Regions from separate parts of the Pelosinus sp. UFO1 genome, predicted to be linked through region 3. Evidence: riboswitches for the same ligand, from Rfam matches in the RefSeq annotation. Region 3 holds a riboswitch; each other region holds the start of a gene.

Region 1 (7,438 bases), 1.8 Mb from region 3:
TGGCACATGGCGCGAATACCGTTCCAGTAGAAGGTGTTTGAAACAATTCGATATATAATTAATAGAGGAAGTTTACAATCTTAAGGTTGTAAACTTCCTTTTGCTACTATAGTAAAAAGATTTATGTAGTTATATAATGTAACTATCTGATGTGTTAGGAGTGTGTGCATGTTAACGAATATTAAGAGAAGAAAGGATATTTTGAATCTTATCTTTAAGCTAGGGTCGGTAAAGGTGACAGCCTTAGCTCAGCAATATGAAGTAAATGAAGCAACAATCCGTAGAGATTTGAAATATTTATCTGAGAGTAATAATATAAAGTTAGCCTATGGTGGAGCTTATATGGAAGAGGGGAAAACTTGCTACTCCATTGCAGAAGTACATCTGGCCAATAAAAGGATGCAGAACTTTGAGGAAAAGCAAGTAATTGCACGTAAGGCTGCAATGTTAATTAAAGATGGTGAAACAATTGCTTTAAATGCGGGCAGTACCGTAGAATACATTTTGGATTATTTAGAGAATATTACTTCTTTAAACGTTGTTACTTTATGTGTACATGTTGCAGTTAAAGCGGCGAGTCTCCCTTATGTGTCTGTATATATGCCGGGAGGGAAAATGAGAAATTCTTCAGGTGTTTTTTGTGGTGGAGATAGTGAAGAATTTTTGAGGAAATTCAGTGTGGATAAATGCTTCCTCGGTGTAGCAGCTGTAAATCTTAAAAAAGGTGTCATGCATCCTGTCTTTGAAGAAATCGCTAACAATAGAGTTTTACTAGATATCGCCGAACAAAAGTATATGTTATCTGATTCTTCTAAACTTGATTGTGTTTCATTAGCTAGTATGGCAGAATTAGAAGAATTCAATGGCTTTATTGTTGATAATAAATTTCCTGATGTATATAGAGAGTTTGCCGAATTGAATAATATTGAAATTATTTAAGGTTTCGAAGAGTCCTAATATGGGCTCTTCTTTTTTTGCGATTGACAAAGAATGGAAGAGATGTAATAATAAAAACGACAAGAAAATGCATGATGTACATATAAAGTTTATATATTAATGCTATGAAATATATAATTGTTATGTAAAACGTGCAAAAACATAATGAAAGGTTGGTGTGTTCTTTTGAAATGAGCCTAATGTAAAAGTCGAGAGAAAAGAGAGGAGACTTTGTATTGTGTTCAGTGAAAATAAGATAGTAACAAAACAAGAAAAGGTGAAATCATTAAAAGATATAAAGTGTTTTGCACTTGATATGGATGGGACTGTATATTTAGGGAATAAAATACTGCCAGGTGTACTAGAATTTCTGAGTTATTTGCGTACTACGGGTAGAGATTTTTTATTTCTGACGAATAACTCCTCTAAAGATGCAACTTTCTATGCCAATAAACTTAAGATGTTAGGTATTAATTGCAGTGAAAGTAATATTTTAACATCTGGTGAGGCCACAGCCCTTTATCTAAAAAATACTAAAAATTGCAAAAATATATATTTACTTGGAACACCTGCTTTAGAAGAAGAGTTTAGAAGGCATGGATTTATAGTAACAGCAGATAATCCTGAATATGTAGTATTAGGATTTGATACTACATTAACATATGAAAAATTAGTCATCGCGTGTGATCTTATACGGCATAATATACCTTATATTGCGACTCATCCAGATTTTAATTGTCCTACAGAAACTGGCTATATACCAGATTGTGGTGCTATGGCTGCATTGATAAAAGCATCAACAGGTTGTTCCCCTCAGGTTGTGGGCAAACCCAATAAGGAAATTGTGGAAGCCTTATTAAATAAAAAAAGTTATCCTCTTGAAGAAATGGCAATGGTTGGTGATCGATTATATACTGATATAGCTACAGGATGTAATGCAGGTATGGTCTCTGTGTTAGTACTCAGTGGAGAATCCAAAATATCAGATGTTGAGCAGTCGGTCTTTAAACCTGACTATATATTTGATAACTTAGGAGGTTTAGGTCAAGCACTTTCTGCTAGTGACAAAGAAGAGGATTTGATTCATATGGGCTCCTCTAGAGAATTAATCGTCGGATAAGAAAAGCAAGTCTATCGCAAAAAAGAAGAGAGACTCTTAGAAGGGATTATAAAGGTATAAGGTAAAGGGTGTTTGCAATCAATAGGGTTGTAAACACTTTTTGTTTTTAAAGAAGATTTAAAATTACTGCAGGATTGTTTTTAGTTATGAAGAAGAAACTAAAGAGAAGATCAAATTTACGATACCTTCTTCGTTTTTAGTTTATAGGTAATGAATCGATAAAGGAGTGCTTTATATGGAATATCGTATTGAGAAAGATTCAATGGGAGAAATAAAAGTGCCAGCGGATAAATTATGGGGAGCCCAAACACAACGTAGTTTTGAAAATTTTCGTATTGGAATAGAAAAGATGCCCTATGAGTTAGTTGGTGTATTTGCCATATTAAAGAAAGCAGCTGCCTTAGTAAATGAGAAACTAGGTGTACTTGATACAAAACGCTCTCAGGCCATCGTTAAGGCTTGTGATGAGGTGTTAGCCGGAAAACTAGATGGCAACTTTCCTCTTGCCGTGTGGCAAACGGGAAGTGGCACTCAGTTTAATATGAATATAAATGAAGTATTGGCACATAGAGCGACTCAGTTGCTAGCCGAAGGAGCAGAGCCTTTAGTCGTTCATCCCAATGATCATGTGAATAAATCCCAAAGCTCTAATGATATTTTCCCTACGGCGATTCATGTTGCCGGCGTAACATTAGTGATTGATAAACTATTACCTGCAATTGCCTCTTTAAAAGAAACGTTAGATCAGAAATCAAAAGAATTCAGTGAAATCATAAAAATTGGCAGAACTCATTTAATGGATGCGACACCTCTTACTATGGGACAGGAAATAAGCGGTTGGGTGCGGATGTTAGAACGGAACGAAGAAATGCTGACCATAGGTATTAACTTTATGCGGGACTTGGCCATGGGAGGAACGGCTGTTGGGACTGGTATTAATTCCCCTATGAACTTTGGCGAACTCGTTGCTGCAGAAATTACCAAGTTAACGGGCAAGGAATTTCGTACAGCTCCTAATAAATTTCATGCGTTAACAAGTAAAGATGAGGTAGTCGTCGTTCATGGTATGATGAAGGCATTAGCTGCTGATTTAATGAAGATTGCCAATGATGTTCGTTGGCTTGCAAGTGGTCCACGGTGCGGTATTGGAGAGATTAAAATACCCGAGAATGAGCCAGGCAGCTCCATTATGCCTGCAAAAGTCAATCCAACTCAATCCGAAGCATTGACAATGATTGTTGCCCAGGTATTTGGTAATGACACCACAATTTCTTTTGCTGCTAGCCAAGGAAACTTTCAATTAAATGTATTTATGCCTGTCATTGTTTATAATTTCTTGCAGTCCATTCGGCTACTTTCGGATGGGATGAACTCTTTTAATGTTAATTGTGCGGTAGGTATACAGGCAAATACTGAGATTATTGATTTTTATTTGCACCAATCACTAATACTTATTACAGGCTTAGTACCCCTAATTGGTTATGATAAGGCAGCCCAAATTGCTAAAAGTGCGGTAAAGGAAGGCATTACATTAAAAGAATCTGCCTTAGCCACAGGGTGGGTTAGTGAAGCACAGTATGAAGAATATATGAATCCTACAATCTTGGTAAAACCAAGATAGTGTCTGTAGGGCTTAAGATGATAGACTATCTATAAAGAAGACTTGATTCAGGTGGAGTTTTAACTCCATCTGAATCTTAGTCGCACTTATCCAGGGACTTAGCCGCTCTTAACTCCCACTTATAGAAGATGGGAGTCTTAGAGCGGTTTAGTCATCGGATAATAACTTTTACAAAAAAACATAGGATTAGAGTTGACATGACAAACTAGATTAGTCTATACTTAGAAAAATGACAGATGAATAGCTAGAAGATAGAGGCGCGGTATATTAAGAATATGTATCTAGAGTAGCCAGCGATGAAAGATACAAAAAGGAATAACCGCCGAAGTGGAAGGGTTTGGCAAAGACCTTTTCGTTGGTTTTGTATTGAATAAATACAAGACTGTCATCCAATTTTGGGTGGAGTGCTATCTGCATAACTGATTATGAGATATGTTAGATTCTTATAGCGGTTTGCGGGATGGTTTCCGCAAACTGCTTTTTGTTTTACACTATAACTTACCAAATAATAAACAATTTCAGGAGGTCTATACAAAAATGGCAGAAAAAACATTACCCTTTACAAAGATTGAACTAGAAGAAATTATAAAAAAATATCCAACACCATTTCATATTTATGATGAGCAGGCCATTCGAAATAATGTTCGAAAATTATTGGCGGCTTTTTCCTGGGCGCCAGGATTTAAAGAATATTTTGCTGTAAAAGCAACACCAAATCCTCATATTTTAAAGGTGCTAAGAGAAGAAGGCGTTGGAGCTGACTGCAGTTCTCTGCCAGAACTTATTCTTTCTGAACAAGCTGGAATAACAGGAGAAGAAATTGTCTTTTCCTCCAACGATACACCAGTAGAAGATTACCAAGCGGCCAAAAAGCTGGGAGCTATTATTAATTTGGATGATATTAGCCACATTGAATATTTGGAGAAGCACGTTGGTTTACCTGACATCCTTTCCTTCCGCTACAATCCGGGTCCCTTATTGGAAGGTGGAAATGATATTATTGGGTATCCAGAGGAAGCAAAATATGGTTTAACGAGAGAACAAATTTTAGAAGCTTACAAAATTGTGCAAAGTAAAGGGGTAAAACGTTTTGCTCTGCATACCATGGTAATTTCTAATGAACTAAATTCAGATAGCTTTGTTGCAACGGCAAATATGATGTTTGATTTAGTAATTGAAGTGTATGAAAAATTAGGGATTCGGATTGAAATGATCGATTTGGGCGGTGGAATTGGTATTCCTTACCGTCCAGAACAAGAAGCTGTTGACCTAGATGTTGTCAGCCAAGGGGTGCGTAAGGCTTATGAAGAAAAAATTGTGGCGAAGGGACTACATCCTTTGAAAATTACCATGGAGTGTGGCAGAATGATAACAGGACCTTATGGTTATCTTGTATCTACTGTACTGCACAAAAAAGAGATTTATAAAAACTATGTAGGTCTTGATTCTTGCATGGCAAATTTAATGCGCCCAGCATTATATGGTTCCTATCATCATATTACGGTCGTGGGAAAAGAAAATGCTCCACTAGATCATGTATATGATGTAACAGGTTCACTTTGCGAAAATAATGATAAATTCGCTATTGACCGTAATTTACCTCGTATTGATATTGGTGACATTATTGTTATGCATGATGCGGGTGCTCATGGGCATGCAATGGGCTTTAATTACAATGGAAAATTGCGTTCCGCAGAATTATTATTAAAGGGTGACGGCCAGGTGCAGATGATTCGTCGGGCAGAAACCATTGGGGATTATTTTGCTACCTTGGATTTTGAAAAAACGGAAATAAAATTAGCAGCAGCTACTAAAAAATAATGAATAAATAATGGAACAGGCAGGTTGTAGTAGACCTGTCTGTTTTTTACGGAATCAGAAAGTATAACACTTCCTTGATTCCAAGTAAGAACGACTAAGGCTTCTGCCTGCGTCTGAGGACTTGGCCTAAGCCAAGTCTTTTCTTATTTAAAAGCAGGAAATAAGAAAAATAAAATGAAATAAGTAAAGAATATATGAACAGAATATTTGGTGAAATTTCAATACATAGAATGAAACTGAAATGTTATGGGAGGAACTTTATGGCTAAAGAATATGGGGCAGCGGAAAGGTTATTGGTAATTAACCCGGGGGCAACATCAACAAAATTTGCTGTATACGATGGAGAAAAAATAGTTTTTAAAAAGACCGTCGAGCATTCTGTAGCGGATACTAGTGGCTTCATAAAAGTAGTAGATCAGTATGAATATCGGTTGCGATTAATTTTAAAACAAGTAGCAGCAGAAGGGGTTGACATTGCCACGTTAAAAGCAGTGGTGGCGCGTGGTGGGATTTTGAAACCTCTTAAGGGCGGAACGTATTGTATTAGTCAAGATATGGTGGATGATCTCAAAGCAGCCAAATTTGGTGAACATGCTTCTAACTTGGGCGCTGTCATGGCTTATGGGCTAGCAGAAACATTGAAGATCCCTTCTTATATTGTTGATCCTGTTTCTGTAGATGAAATGGAACCAGTAGCGCGAATATCCGGTTTGCCTGATTTACCAAGGATCAGCCTATCCCATGCATTAAACACGAAAGCTGTTGCGCGTAAGGTGGCAAACCAACTAGGTAAAAACTATGAGGATATGAATCTAATTGTTGCTCATTTAGGAACAGGTGTTTCTGTAACACCGCATAAAAAGGGTAGAATGATTGATGTAAATAATGCAAAAGAAGAAGGGCCTTTTTCTCCAGATCGTTGTGGTGGACTGCCGGTAGGTCAATTTTTAAAGTTGGCTTTGTCAGATAAGTATACCTCGGCGGAGCTGCGAGAAAAATTAAGCAATAAAGGCGGAATCTATGCCTATCTTGGTACAACGGATATTCGAGAAGCATTTGCGATGGCAGATGGAGGTAATGTAGAAGCTAAGCTAGTATTAGATGCCTTTTGTTATCAAGTAGCCAAAGAAATTGGTGCTATGGCTACAGTGCTAGCAGGCAATGTAGAACATATCATTTTAACAGGGGGTATTGCTCATTCAGAACGTATTACTGATGAAATAAAGAATAGAGTTATGTTTATTGCTCCTGTGACCGTTGTACCAGGGGAAGAAGAACTAGAAGCATTAGCTTTTGGTGCCCTTAGAGTACTAAGAGGCCAGGAACCGGCACAGAATTATTGTTAGGTAGGAGGTGATTATTTGTACTGCTCTTATGACGAAATAGTAGCGGAAATTAAAAATCGCGGTCAGGTAATGATTAGCGTAGCCGTGGCCCAGGATAAAGAGGTATTGTCTGCGATTAAAATGGTGCAAGAAGTTGGTATTGCTCAGGCTATCTTAGTAGGCGATGCTGCTTTAATTACCCCTATGCTTGCAGAAGTTGGGCTATCTAATGAAACCAAAATCATTCATGAAGCAGATATAACGAAAGCTGCACAAAAGGCAGTTTCCATAGTGAAACGCGGTCAAGCCCAGGTATTGATGAAAGGTTTAATTAATAGTAGTGATTTCTTGCGAGCTGTGCTTCATAAAGAAGAAGGTTTGCGAACAGGTAGACTACTTAGCCACCTCGGAGCATTTGAAATTCCAGGTCAAAAGAAACTTTTGTTTATTACGGATGGTGGGATGAATATTGCTCCTACCGTAGAAGAAAAAAAAGAAATCCTCCTTAACTCTATGTTGGCTTTGCAGGCGATGGGCATTAAAGAACCTCATGTAGCAGTATTAACTGCCAATGAAGTGGTAAATGGAAAAATGCCTGCCACGGTGGATGCACAA
Region 2 (7,438 bases), 560 kb from region 3:
TAAAGATCGAACCGTTGCCCCTGAAGGAAGTTCTTTAGGGGAAGAGTTGGCAGCTAGAGTTACGATGGCTGAAGATAACCATGCTGATATTTTCATTAGTATACATTCTAATGAAAATCCCGATAGTAATATTAAAGGAGCTATGGCTTTCTATCCTGCAGGAAAATCTTCTACACTAGCATCAGAAATAGAAAAAGCTCTTGTCAAAGAAACTGGTGCAATTGATAAAGGAACCTCCTCAGCTACTTTCCATGTGCTACGCAACACTTCTATGCCAAGTACATTAGTTGAAATGGGTTTTGTTTCAAATCAAGAAGAGGCGGCTCAACTGAATAGTGATTCCTATCGTAGTAAAATTGCACAAGGTATCTTTAATGGTACAGTAGCATTTTTTAAGAATTAATAAATTTGTAGCAAATGCTTACTATGTAAAAAACAGAGATATTATATCTCTGTTTTTTTTATAAATAATACGATAAAATCTTTATTCCCGTTCTTACCTAGTAAACAAGAAGGATTTATCAGATACCAATAGAAATTAGTTTATATGATTAGATATAGAACAAAAGGAGTAGTATATGTATCGTAAATCAACATTGCCAAATAATATTCGTGTTGTCTCTGAAGCCATTCCTTATGTAAAATCAGTTACTTTAGGAATATGGATAGGAACTGGCTCTCGATCTGAGCAACAACATAATCATGGCATTTCTCATTTTATTGAGCACATGATCTTCAAAGGTACTGAAAACCGTTCCGCAAAGGACATTGCTGAAATGGTGGACGAAGTTGGAGGACAAATCAATGCTTTCACCGATAAAGAACATACTTGCTATTATATAAAAGTTCTCGATACTCATCTAGAACTTGCACTGGATGTTCTTAGCGATATGCTTTTATCATCTAAATTTGAGCAGGAAGATATTAACCGTGAAAGAGAAGTAGTTTTAGAAGAAGTCCATATGTATGAAGATACTCCCGATGAGTTAGTACATGATCTTCACCATAATAATATCTGGGCAGGGCATGCCCTTGGGCGTAATATTATCGGCACTGTACCTTCTATTGAAAATTTTAACAAGCCACTTCTTCTTGAATATTACCAAAATTTCTATACCCCTGATAATATTGTTATTGCCGCCGCCGGTAATTTGACCCACGAAAGGCTAGTAGAGTTAACAAACTACTACTTTGGAAAAATGGCAGGCAATAAAAAACAAGGTAACCCAACTGTCCCAGAATTAAAACCCAATCAGACAATACAATCCAAAGCGATCGAGCAAGTACATCTTTGTTTAGGAACTAGCAGTGTATCCCAGTTATCACCAGATATCTATACCTTTCACATAATAAATAATATTTTGGGTGGAGGTATCAGTTCACGATTATTTCAGACGATTCGAGAAGAAAAGGGACTTGCTTACTCCATCTATTCTTACCAGACGAATTATAGCGATGCTGGTCTATTTACCATTTATGCTGGAACACGTCCTAGTAATGCATGCCAGGTAGTAGAATTAGTGAGACAAACTATTTTTGAATTAAAGAATAAAGGCATTACAGCTAGAGAGCTTACCAAAACGAAAGAACAATTAAAAGGTAATTTATTATTAGCACTTGAAAGCTCAAGTAGCCGTATGTCGCGGCTTGGGAAGATGGAACTTACATTAGGAAAGTATATTACTCTGGATGAGGTAGTTACTAACATTGATAAAGTTTCTTTAGAGAAAGTGCACTCTATAACACAACAAATGTTTAATCCAAATACTCTATGTTTTACAGCATTAGGACCGATAAGTGAGGAGATATATGATGAGGTTAAGAGGTTTTGAATTGATTTCTACTTATAAAGATAAAGATATTATTATTCCTACTCGAAAAACACAATATAGCGCAGGCTATGATATAGCCGCCGCCGAAGATATAATAGTACATCCAAACTCCCTTAGTCTAGTACCTACAGGTATTAAAGCTTATATGCAGCCCGATGAATACCTTGGCATACACATTCGTTCTGGTCTATCAATAAAAAACAAATTAAGTTTAATAAATAGCCAAGGGATTATTGATGCTGACTACTACAACAATAGTGAAAATGAAGGACACATTTTTATTGCTATTTATAATCACAATTTACAAGAAATAGTGATTAATAAAGGTGCTCGAATTGCACAAGGAATTTTCTATAAATATTTATTAACCGACATAGATGACCATGATATATTCTCAATCAGAAAAGGCGGCCTAGGCAGTACAGGTAATTAGTGATTTTATAGTAGCTTAGTGGAAGTATACATAACTTTCACTAAGCTATTTTTAACATAATATTGTTTTTTTCATCATATTCTTAAGATAGAAGGTATATGGAGGGTCTATCATGTATTCCTGGTTAATTTTCCTTGTTTTGTTTACTGGGGGCTTACTAGTTTCAGTATTAGAACGCATGAAGTATTACCGCCAAATAAATGCTAGTAATGAAATTAAAATTTCGCCAATATCATTGGCTCTGCAGGAATTAATCGCAGTTTCTGGTGGTATCTATTTATCATTAGTTATGCTTATATCTTTTCTAAAGTTAGATGTACCAGAGAAAGTATTGATTTTTGGTTTCTACATAGATCCAATAGCTTTTCTATCGATTGCTTTATCCATTGTTCAACCGTTCTTTGTGAAATTATTTTATAAGAATAGTAAGGGGTGAAGAAAATGCGCTTGAGTGAGTTATCAGGTAAAGAAGTTATCAATTTAGGTGATGGAGCCCGTCTAGGGATAATTGATGAATGTGAATTAAATTTTGATTATAAATCAGGCAGAATACATACTATCTTGCTACCAAAACGAAATGGACTATTTAACTTTTTCAGCGATAGTAAAACTGCGACAATTCCATGGCAGGCAATAAAGCGTATTGGAGATGAAGTAATTATTGTAGATATAAATAATGCTTATGATCGATATAGCAATTTAAATCGGGAGCGTCAAGAAAATACATATTAATAAGTACTCTGGATAAACTAACATTAAATTGCATGGAATGCATTTAATGTTAGGAGGTTTACACATGGAAAAACAGAATTGCAATCAATTACCAAACCAAGCAAGTTCAGACACAGTGGTAAATAGTTATGCTGCAACAAACACTACTGCTAATACAATGCAACAGGCGCCAGTAGGAAACATGAATACAACCAATATGACAAATACACAAAATTCAAACCAAAAACAAAACCATCAACAGAACAAAAAGCAAAACCAAACCATTATCGGAGTATTTGAATCAAGGGGTAGAGCTGAAAATGCAGTGAATACTTTACGCCAACAAGGCTTTACATCAGAAGAAATTAACATTGTATCAAAAAAACAACAAAATGCTAATACAACACAAGATGAAACTTATGATGATGACATTGTTGATGGAACATTGACTGGTGGTACGTTAGGTGGAATTGGTGGCTTACTCATGGGTGCTGGAGCTTTACTGCTTCCCGGTATCGGGCCTATTCTTGCTGTTGGCCCTATTACGGCTGCAGTAGGCGGAGCAATTGCAGGCGGCATCGCTGGTGGGCTAATTGACTGGGGAATTCCTGCTGAAGCGAGTCAACGATATGAACAAGAGGTTGCTCAGGGTAGCATTCTTGCTATTATTCGCACAGATACAACTAAGGTAACCTCAGCAGCCCAAATACTGCGACAAAATGGCGCTAAAGATGTAGAAAATCACAGTAAATAAATATGACTTACAATATAATGATTGTTAAAACTTTACTTTTTTATTTAAAAGCATTGACACTACTATAATCACTATTATACAATGTATGTAATTAAATACACTTCATCCTACGCAGGATGGAATAGAGGTGCAGACAACAAAAGTACTTTCAAGGAGATTGGTCTCTATGATCTGAAAGAAAAGGGTTGCTTGCCGAAGTGCGGAAGATGCCAAGTCTTCAGTGCTGGTCTTTCATCAAATAGGTGTAAGACTGTCACTAAAAGTAACCTTTTAGTGGAGTGCTATCTTATCTAAGGCGTGGGGAAACGCTTGTTTTCCCATTATCCTTATAACTGTTGAATGTACGATTGACAGCCGATGAGATTATACTCATCGGCTATTATTTTTACCTCAACATTAACATTCATAACAATCAATGAATACATTGCTACTATTAGGAGGTGCGCAATATGATTAGAGTAATAGTGTGTGGAGCTTACGGTAAAATGGGGCGTGAGGTACTAAAAGCCATACATAACGATACGCAATTAAGTATCGTAGGAGCTGTAGATACAAAATCGGATTTTATTGATATTGGTGATTTAATCGGCGTAGAAAAAACAGGTATTATTGTTGGTAATAATCTGCAAACTGTAATTAATGAAACACAGCCACAAGTAATGGTTGACTTTACAAGACCAGAAGTAGTATTAAATAATATTCGTATGGCAATTGCTAATGGTGTTTGCCCTGTTGTCGGAACTACTGGATTATCCGAAGAAAACCTGGAAGAAATTAGTCAATTATGTGAAAAAACCAAAGTGAATGCATTAATTGCCCCTAATTTTGCCATTGGTGCTATTCTAATGATGAAATTGGCACAAGATGCCGCTAAATTTTTTCCACATGTGGAAATCATTGAATTGCATCACGATCAAAAGCTCGATGCACCCTCTGGAACTGCTTTGCAAACAGCAGAATTAATTGCGAAAAAACGTGGTTATTTACAACAAGGACACCCAGACGAAGTCGAGAAGCTACCTGGTGCAAGAGGAGGAGACTTTTCTGGTATTAGAATGCATAGTGTGCGTTTACCTGGATATGTAGCGCATCAAGAAGTTATTTTTGGTGGACTTGGTCAAACACTAACGATTCGTCATGACTCCATATCCCGTGAGTCATTTATGCCAGGAGTTGTATTGGCTTGTAAATATGTACTAACAGCAAATGGTTTGGTTTTGGGACTTGAAGAGATTTTAAAATAAGTTTATTGGCAAGCTTAATAAATAGTATAATCATAAACTTACAGCATAGCATCTTTTGCATTAAATCAGGCATCATAAGCAATAACTATAGTAAATAAAATGAATATAATAAGAATATATAATATTACGAGAAAAAATAATGGGGAGCGATATGTATGAAGAAATATAATGTAGCAATACTTGGAGCTACTGGAGCAGTAGGGCAAGAGTTCCTAGATTTAATTGAAGAACGTAATTTTCCTTTTGATAATCTAAAATTACTTGCATCAAAACGTTCCGCTGGAAAAATCATTCCTTTCATGGGAAAAGATTATATCGTAGAAGAAGCTACTGATGACTCTTTTAAAAATATTGATATTGCCTTATTTGCCGGTGGTTCTGCTAGTACAAAATTTGCCCCTGCCGCAGTAAAATGTGGAGCAGTAGTGATTGATAATTCTAGTGCTTTTCGGATGGATCCTACTGTGCCATTGGTTGTGCCAGAAGTTAATCCAGAAGCTATACAACAGCATAAAGGGATTATTGCAAATCCTAATTGTTCTACCATTATTATGGCCATGGCCCTAAAACCCCTTTATGATCAAGCAAAAATTAAAAGAATTGTCGTTTCCACTTATCAAGCAGTATCTGGAGCAGGTAAAGAAGCAATTGATGAGTTGTCAAATCAAGTGCAAGCTGTTGTTGAAAATCGCCCTGTAGAAGCTAATATTCTTCCTAGTGCTAGCTTACCTAAGCATTATCAAATTGCTTTTAATATCATTCCACATATTGATGTATTTGTAGAAGATAATTATACAAAAGAAGAAATGAAGATGGTTCATGAAACGCATAAAATATTTAATGATTATAAGATAGGTATTACAGCAACTACTGTAAGGGTGCCTATTTATCGTAGCCATTCAGAGTCAATTAACGTTGAGTTTGAAGAAACAATCTCAGTCGATCAGGCTAAAGAACTCTTAGCAAATTTCCCAGGAGTTATTTTGCAAGATAATCCGGCAGACATGGTATACCCAATGCCTTTATTTACTTCCAATCAAAATGAAGTTTTTGTAGGTCGAATTAGAAAAGATAATTCCGTTCCACATGGTCTAAATCTTTGGGTTGTTGGTGATCAAATACGTAAAGGTGCTGCTTTAAATGCGTTACAGATCGCCGAGTATATGATTGAACATAACTTACTTTGAGGTGAAATAATGGGGATAATAGTTCAAAAATTTGGCGGTACCTCTGTTGCAACTCCTGAGTGTAGAGAGTTAGTAGTTGCAAAAATTAAAACTGCCCACGATAAAGGTTTTAATCCTGTAGTAGTCGTTTCGGCTATGGGAAGAAAAGGAGAGAGTTACGCTACTGATACACTGATTGACCTGGCACGCACTGCATATAAAGATATTGCAAGCCGTGAACTCGATCAAATTTTATATTGTGGCGAGATGATTTCTGCTGTTATTATGACTGGAACATTACAAGCTGCAGGACTTGATGCGATTATGCTTACAGGTGGGCAAGCCGGCATTATAACCGATAATAATTTTACCAATGCTAGAATTTTAAAAGTAGATCCATCCCGAATACTAAGTTTATTACGAATGGGTAAAATTCCTGTTGTATGTGGCTTCCAAGGTGCAACAATTGATTATGAATTTACTACTTTGGGCAGAGGGGGGAGTGACACTACAGCAGCTGCTTTAGGATCAGCTCTCGATGCAGAAATGATAGAAATTTATACTGATGTAGATGGTATCATGACAGCAGATCCTCGAATTGTCAGCACTGCAAAAATACTCGACTGCATTTCCTATGGAGAGGTTTGCCAGCTAGCACATCAAGGAGCTAAAGTCATTCATCCGAGGGCTGTAGAAATTGCAATGCAAAAAAATATTCCCTTACTTGTAAAATCAACCTTTTCAGATGAACCTGGTACACTGATAACTAATATAGTGCCAGAAGATACCACTGAGTCAAATGTCAATGACCGTGTTGCTACGGGTGTCACTTATCTTGCTAATATCGCTCAAATTAAGGTTAATTTACATGATTCTTTGAATAACATTGCAAGTTTTAATATATTTAAATCTATGGCAAACAATGGGATCAGTGTTGATTTGATTAACGTTCATCCTGGTCAAATTATGTTTACGGTAGCAGAAGAACTTGCTGATAAGGCCGCTGCTCAACTTCGCGAATTTGGTTGTGATGTGCAAACAACCCTTGACTGTGCTAAAGTTTCCGTCGTCGGTGGCGGAATAAATGGTGTTCCAGGTGTTATGGCCAGTTTTATAGAAGCATTATCTATTAATAATATTCCAATATTACAGACCGTTGATTCACATACATCAATTTCAGTTTTAATAAAAAAATCTTTTGTACACTTGGCCGTTACAGCCTTACATGAGAAGTTTAATTTATCATGTTAATAAGGAGAAGAAAAACAGATGAATACTTTTGGGCGGATTTTAACAGC
Region 3 (7,438 bases):
TCATAGAGAGACAACCCTTTACTTCGGTTGCCAGATTTTACATAGGCATAAGCTAAACTTAATTTTACAGACTTTAAATTGGTTCCCTCATTGCCTCGCTGGAGAATTAAATTGTATATTGATATCGCTTTTTGCAGTTGTGCTGAGCGAAGATAGGAATCAGCTAGGGCTTGCAAACCAAAATCCGGTACTAGGCTGAGGTCTGTCCAAAGTTTGGTTGCTTCCTGAATTGCTAGCTTATAATCATTGTTTAATCTTAGGGCATAAATATAATTTGATTGCATTTTCATACTAGCAGAACCATCGGTTATTGTTGGTTGTAATAGCAGGATGCCCCTGCTGTAATCACCATGTTGTATAAAAGCAATAGACATCTCATTGCGTAATTGACGCTCTGGGTTACCTTCCTGACCAGCAGGTATTAACTGGAGTGCTCTCGTTACATCAATGGCAGCAGTTACTGGGTCACCAGCTAAAATCAGCATTGACCCGCGGCTAACATAAGTTTCAATATCAGTTGGATCTTCAAATATAAGCTGATCATAGATTTTATTTCCGAGGGCGAAATCATTTATGTGCATCAAGGCTTCCGCTTCCCAGCGCCTAGCCTGGCGATCTCCAGCTGCACCAACTTCATGATAGAGTAGGTATGCTTCTTTGAATTTTGCCAGCTTGTAGTAGGCACCGGCTATGTTCTTTTTAACATATAGGGGTACCCTCTCAAGATGAAGTATTTGGTCTTCATATAGTGAGATTGCGCCCCTATTATCTCCTGACCATGCTAACACGGTGGCATAGTCAAATAGTATATTCGGATTCGTACTATTTGCAGACAGCTGCTTAAATAGGTTCAATGACAAAGGGAATTGCTCATTGCGAGCTAGGGCTAAGGCATAGTCGTAGGCCGCTTGCTCATTATAAGGGTTTTGTTCATAGGCGATTTGTAAAGCCGGCAGGTGTATATCGTTAGCCCAGGCAAGAGGAATAAAGTAATTGGTGCTAAGTAATGCTGTAATGGCGAAGGCGAGTGTGTATTTAGGAATATCCATAGAAAGCTCCTCTAAAACTTGATAATTCCAGTCATATAATAGCCCTTTTGAACATTAACCGCCTTGTTCCATATTATGTCTGGATTTGTATTTTCTCGGCCGTTATAAAGACTAAAATATTGATAGCGATAACCTAAGGAAAGTACTGAGGTTGAGTTTAGAGCAAATTGTAAACCAATTTTTGTATCAAACATTCTTGCCGTACCAGAATGGGCAAATGATAAATCACGTAGATTCCACCAGCCCTGACCTTGGGCTAACAGTAAAGGGGAATATATGAAAGAGCCAATAAGTGCAGTTGTATTCGTTAAGGGAATTGTATGCCGTACCCCGAAATGTGGACCTTGATAAATCATAAGATAGCTTGAATCTAAATTGACGAGGGGGACATTTACGTTTGAATAATCTTCTATTGAGTAAAAGCCATTTTTCATAGAGTAAAGGTTTCGATTATACTGATACCCAGCTAAGAAATCAGTGCGTTTTGTAAGATTTTTTTTCCAGTCGGCTGTGACAAAAAGACCTTTATTTTGCGTGTCAAAAGTGCCAAAATACCATAAATTATTATTTTTTGAATAGTCCCAATCGGAATCAGTGCCAAGCTTGGTAGTAGGACTGGTTGTCATGCCTACTTCAAGCTGTAGAGATTGGTGTTTTGCTAGTTTCTTGCCAAAACTTGCTATGAGATAAATGTCTTCGTGTGGGTAATTCAATTCGGAGGCACCATCAATTACCTTTGTATGTAAAGGAAATGTAGTCTGCCAGCTTTGTAATCCGGAAGTATGCCAGGTTCCAATTGAGAAAGAGTCAGATGATGCCAAGGTTGTATTGGTTACAAATGTTAATGTAATCGATAAAAAAGCTTGTATCCATTTCGACATAGAAAAACCCCTCTTGTTTACATAATGTTAGAGAGATTCGCCAAAAAGTTTGAAAGCCCTTTCCTAAAAGAAGAGGTAAATGTTGTAAGGGAAGTACTAGAAGGAATTCAAATTTGTAGAAAAAAAGAAACAGAAAAAAATCCTCAGGAGAATTTTTTTCTGTTTGTGTTACCTTAGCTGGTTACATGGAATTTTCATTGTATTTCCATAGGAATAAAGATAAGACTCTGTTGGAAGTCGATTATTATCAAAAATGATCGTCCCTCGGTGTAGAAATTCTTTATTTGCGATATAGCGAAGGTCGTAAATATTTACACAGCTGGAATGAAGGCTTTGTTCCTCTTCAAAATAAATAAAGGGGGTAAAGGTAGTGAAAAAATCACCAAGTATCGTTTTTTGGGCTTGCAAGGTAAAGGGAGAAACAGCTTTTTGTTTTGTTAAGTTGGCATTGGTTTCTAATACGGGATAAATAGCTCCTAGTTGTCCAACTGTATAAGATTGTTTTGTTTCTAAGACAAAATCCCAAAATAATATACGCTGTAAGGAAGGCATAATTGAGACTTGTACAATATCTTCATGGGAAAATATCTCATGTATTTGCCTTCTTGCCTTTTTGCGGAGGAGTATGCGAAGGCTAATATATGCCACAATCGTAAAAAAAGTAAGACAAGATAAGATAAACATAGTAATGGGTAAAGTATAGATACTCGTCATGAGCAATAGGAGTATAGGGTCAAATACATTTAAAAGTTGTAAGCTTTTGCGTTCCTTACGAAAAGGCCATAAAATTGCCACTCCATGGGTATTAAAATAATCAATGATACTGTGTGACAGACAACCAGCAAAGGCCCAGCCAAATAAGGAAAAAAGATTGGTTTCCGGCATAAAAGCATAAAGACTTAAGCTAATCATAGCTGCCCACATGCATAAACCAGGGATGGAATGAGAAAAAGAGCGGTGCTGTCTAAGGTAAGAAAAATTTCCTTTGACTTGAGCGATAATATCAAAATCAGGTGCTTGCGCGCCAATAACCGTCGCAAGATAAATAGGATCATGTAAGGATAGAGGATGTCCAGATAAACCAGCAACAGCCATGCCAATTAGTGCATGGGATAAGGAATCCATAATGATGCCTCCTACCTATTTAATTTACATAATATTATAACATAAATAGGGGGCTGTGTTTCATAGTAAGTTTTGCCTGTAAATAAAAAAATGGTGACCTCATTTAAGAGGCCACCATTTTTTATATTTACAGGCTTTGGGCTTTCGATCCTGTGATTTTTTTATCTAAAAATATTACATAATATAAATAGATAGCAAGCAGTACAGGAATACCAGTGTAAAGAACAATACGTTGTGATTCATCGAAATATAGACTGAAAATAACACCAATGTTTAATACCAAAGCAAGTACAGGTACAAGTGGGTAGAATGGTGTACGAAATTTGAGTTGTTCCAATTTACCACCTAGGCGAGCAAATTCTCTACGGAAGTTTATCTGGCACCAAGCAATAATAACCCAAATTAGACAACCTGTAAGCCCTGTACTAGACATAAGCCACAAATATACGGTATCGGCAGCATACTCACTGGTAAGTAAAGACATGCAAGCTAATACTAGAGTCAAATAAACACCATTGATAGGAACACCACGAGAGTTTAGCTTGCCTAGAAAATTAGGTGCTAATCCTTCCTTGGACATAGACCAGAGGAGACGAGAGCAGGCATATAAAGCGGAATTACCTGCAGATAAGGCGGAGGTCATAACAACAAAACTCATAATATCTTTTGCTAAAGGGAATCCTAACATACCGAATACATGGGCAAAAGGACTTTCTAAGACACTTGCTTCTTGCCAAGGAATAATACCTGCGAGTACAACCATGGCTAACACATAAAATATAATAATGCGGAAAGTAATCCCTTTAATAACGCGAGGAACATTTTTACTTGGGTCTTCGCATTCACCTGCAGCAATCCCTACAAGCTCAGCACCTTGGAAAGAGTACACTACAGCGATCATAGTTAAAAATACTGCTTCAAAGCCATTCGGAAAAAGACCAGAGCCAGTATTAAAATTGGAGAGCCCGACAATAGGGAGAGAATGACTAGAAAAACCAAACAACAGACCTGCACCAGCGACAATAAAAGCTAAAATTGCAGTTACTTTGATACCAGCAAACCAGAATTCTGCTTCACCATAGGCCTTTACCGAGATGATGTTTAATAAGGCTAACATCACAGCAAAGATTCCACACCACATCCAGATCGCCAATTGTGGAAACCAATTATTCATAATAATACCTGCAGCGGTAAAGTCAGCAGCAATACAAATTGCCCAGTTTATCCAGTATAACCAGCCAGTGGTGAAACCAGCTCCAGGGGATATGAAACGAGAGGCATAACTTTGAAACGAGCCAGAAACAGGCATGGCTGCCGTTAGTTCACCTAAGCATAAGAGAACCATATACATGATAAAACCGCCTGTTAGGTAGGCAAGAACAGCACCAAGAGGACCTGCTTGACTAAGGGTTTGACCTGATCCTAGAAAGAGTCCAGTACCAATGGTACCACCGATAGAAATCATCATAAGGTGGCGTGATTTCATGTCACGCTTGAGGCCTACTTTTTCTGGACATAATTCTTTCAGATTTACAGTAGGAATTGACATAATTTACCTCCTAATTTACAAAATAAAATGGTTGTGAGCTATCTCACAACCAAAAAATTTATACAAAGATAAATTACCGCTTGTGTGAGATAGCACTCCACCCAAAAGAAGCTTTTGGTGACAGTCTTGCATTTATTCAATACAAGCCCAACAAAAAAAGTAGGAATTTTTTTGTTTCGGCAACTATTCCTTTCAGTATAGTTCATTGCTTCCGGCTCACTATACTTACTCATAACACTTGCACCTCTATAATCACAACCTATTCAATTCTTTGCTTATTTTATTAAAACTATGATTACTTGTCAATCAATAATTAAAATATATTTTTTGAAATTTTAAAAAATATAGGATTATGCAAAGTGTCTGAAGAAATAGGATACGCAAGAATATTTTTGGAGGTTTCCAAGTGGAAAATGAACATAGACGATTAGATGCGAAATTTGCGCAGTCTTTAGTAGATACTGTAGCTGTTGAATTAAATAAGAATGTAAATATACTTGATGAACATGGAGTAATTATTGCGTCTTTTAGTAGAGAACGTATTGGACAAATTCATGAAGCCGGGGCAAAGATGCTGCAGAATGGGGTTGTGAAGGAGTTTTATGTTAGTGAAGAAGATGAAATAGATATGCCTGGTACCCGCAATGGCTTTAATGTTCCTATAATGTTTGAGGAGCAATGTATTGGCTTAATTGGCGTAACTGGTGATCAAAAAACTGCGGAGCCTTATGCGAGGTTAGCTGCACGTTTCGTAGAAGCCAATCTTCAATCAAATGCCAGGCAGGAAAGGTTAGTAGGGGCATTAACAGAAAAAGAAGAACTTCAGTCTATATTTTTAAATAAAATAATTACAATACAAGAAGATGAACGTAAAAGAATATCACGGGAGCTCCACGATGAAACAAGCCAGTCCTTAACTTCCATCATTGTTGGTCTACGTGTCCTCGCAGAGCAAGTGCAAAGTAGCGAGGAGCAAGAAAAGATACTAGAAATGCGTGACCTTGCGGTTACGACCTTAGAAGCGGTGCATCATATGGCAGTTGAATTACGCCCTGTATTATTAGATGACTTAGGGTTAGTAGCTGCTGCTAAAAAATATATAGAAAACTATACTAAGCAATATGGAATTTCTATGTATGTTGATTTTAATAACTTATCAAGAGAACGATTTTCTCCTGAAGTAGAAATCACATTATATCGTATTTTACAGGAAGCATTAACGAATATAGTCAAACATGGAAAAGCAAAACAGGTTTGGGTATCCTTAAATAAAAAACAGGATAAACTTATTTTGTTGGTTGATGATGACGGTGTAGGTTTTGATACAGAAATCGTTAGAAATTCCCATAGCCATACTTGTTTGGGTATTTATGGAATGAGAGAACGTGTTGCTTTGGTGGAAGGAAAATTTGTTATTAAATCAGCACTAGGTCAAGGCACTAAAATTTTTGTGGAAATTCCATTAAAGGGTAAAAATTGTGAAAAAAGTATTGTTTAATACGCCAAAACTTGTATATTGAAGCAATTTGAAGTACAATAGAAAGTAATGGGTTTTGAGCGGGTATTTTCATTTATGAACATTTGGATGAAACCAATCGAAAGCGGGAACGGTTGGTTTACGGAACGTCTATTGGTGAAAAAAACTTAAATGTACAAACTCAAATATTGGAGGTATTTTTCTTGGAAAAACAAAATAAATTAGCCATTATTCCACTTGGTGGGTTAGGCGAAATCGGCAAGAATATGACAGTAATTCGCTACGAAGATGATATTATCATTCTTGATTCTGGTTTAGCATTTCCAGAAGATGATATGTTAGGGATTGACTTAGTTATACCTGATATCTCCTATCTTCTTGAAAATCAGGATAAGATAAGGGCGGTTGTTATCACTCATGGCCACGAAGACCACATTGGTTCTTTATCCTATCTATTAAAGCAAATTGATGTACCCGTCTATGGTACGCGTCTTGCATTAGGGTTAGCCGAGTGCCGATTAAAAGAAAATGGCGTGGCAAACTACAAGTTGGTTCCAGTGAACCCAGGCGATCAAATATCATTTGGTACCATTCAAGTAGGGTTCATTCGCGTATGTCACTCCATTCCTGATGCCGTAGGAATGTATTTTAAGACTCCGGTTGGGACAATTGTCCATACGGGTGATTTTAAAATTGATTATACACCAGTTGACGGTAAAGCAATGGATATTCATAAATTCGCCGAATTAGGTGACGAAGGTGTACTCGTCTTGATGTCTGACAGCACGAATGCGGAACGACCGGGTTTTACGAAATCAGAACGACAGGTCGGCATTGCTTTGGATGAAGCATTTCACAATGCGAAGGGGCGAATTCTTTTAGCTACCTTTGCATCCAACGTATTACGTGTACAGCAGGCGATTACGTCTGCTTGTAAATATGGCCGTAAGGTGGCAATTATCGGACGCAGTATGATTAACGTTGTAAATATTGCTACAGAACTTGGGTACTTAACGGTTCCCGAAGGTGTCATAATTGACATTGATGAGATTAAAAACTATCCAGGAAACCAAATATTGATTTTATCGACTGGTAGCCAAGGGGAACCTATGTCTGCCTTAACGAGAATGGCAATGAACGATCATCGAAAAATTGAGATTAGTCCTAGTGATACTGTTATTATTTCTGCGACACCGATTCCAGGTAATGAGAAATCCGTGTCAAAGACGATTGACGCCTTATTACGATTAGGAGCAGAAGTGATACATGAACGTTCTGCTGGTATTCACGTTTCAGGGCATGCCAGCCAGGAAGAATTAAAATTAATGTTAACCTTAGTTCGTCCTCAATACTTTAT

What was found. A riboswitch is a leader RNA that binds a small molecule or an ion and turns the genes downstream of it on or off. The one in region 3 is predicted to bind lysine.
Positions count from the first base shown of each region.
Region 1: linked by a shared signal. The riboswitch ahead of UFO1_RS05010 (diaminopimelate decarboxylase) and the one ahead of UFO1_RS13850 (amino acid permease) in region 3 are both predicted to bind lysine.
Region 2: linked by a shared signal. The riboswitch ahead of dapB (4-hydroxy-tetrahydrodipicolinate reductase) and the one ahead of UFO1_RS13850 (amino acid permease) in region 3 are both predicted to bind lysine.

Region 1 is NZ_CP008852.1:1,124,882-1,132,319, forward strand. It holds gene larA (nickel-dependent lactate racemase) at 1-41, shown strand, start outside; gene UFO1_RS04995 (DeoR/GlpR family DNA-binding transcription regulator) at 169-939, shown strand; gene UFO1_RS05000 (HAD-IIA family hydrolase) at 1,175-2,056, shown strand; gene fumC (class II fumarate hydratase) at 2,292-3,677, shown strand; lysine riboswitch at 3,922-4,095, shown strand; gene UFO1_RS05010 (diaminopimelate decarboxylase) at 4,215-5,498, shown strand; gene buk (butyrate kinase) at 5,759-6,844, shown strand; gene UFO1_RS05020 (bifunctional enoyl-CoA hydratase/phosphate acetyltransferase) at 6,860-7,438, shown strand, end outside.
Region 2 is NZ_CP008852.1:2,349,062-2,356,499, reverse strand. It holds gene UFO1_RS11010 (N-acetylmuramoyl-L-alanine amidase) at 1-403, shown strand, start outside; gene UFO1_RS11005 (pitrilysin family protein) at 579-1,832, shown strand; gene UFO1_RS11000 (deoxyuridine 5'-triphosphate nucleotidohydrolase) at 1,813-2,265, shown strand; gene UFO1_RS10995 (hypothetical protein) at 2,378-2,701, shown strand; gene UFO1_RS10990 (YlmC/YmxH family sporulation protein) at 2,707-2,997, shown strand; gene UFO1_RS10985 (general stress protein) at 3,062-3,730, shown strand; lysine riboswitch at 3,845-4,022, shown strand; gene dapB (4-hydroxy-tetrahydrodipicolinate reductase) at 4,180-4,974, shown strand; gene UFO1_RS10975 (aspartate-semialdehyde dehydrogenase) at 5,130-6,161, shown strand; gene dapG (aspartate kinase) at 6,171-7,391, shown strand; gene dapA (4-hydroxy-tetrahydrodipicolinate synthase) at 7,410-7,438, shown strand, end outside.
Region 3 is NZ_CP008852.1:2,908,954-2,916,391, reverse strand. It holds gene UFO1_RS13865 (hypothetical protein) at 1-1,049, opposite strand, end outside; gene UFO1_RS13860 (hypothetical protein) at 1,061-1,930, opposite strand; gene UFO1_RS13855 (metal-dependent hydrolase) at 2,099-3,055, opposite strand; gene UFO1_RS13850 (amino acid permease) at 3,183-4,604, opposite strand; lysine riboswitch at 4,687-4,861, opposite strand; gene UFO1_RS13845 (sugar diacid recognition domain-containing protein) at 5,011-6,102, shown strand; gene UFO1_RS13840 (ribonuclease J) at 6,285-7,438, shown strand, end outside.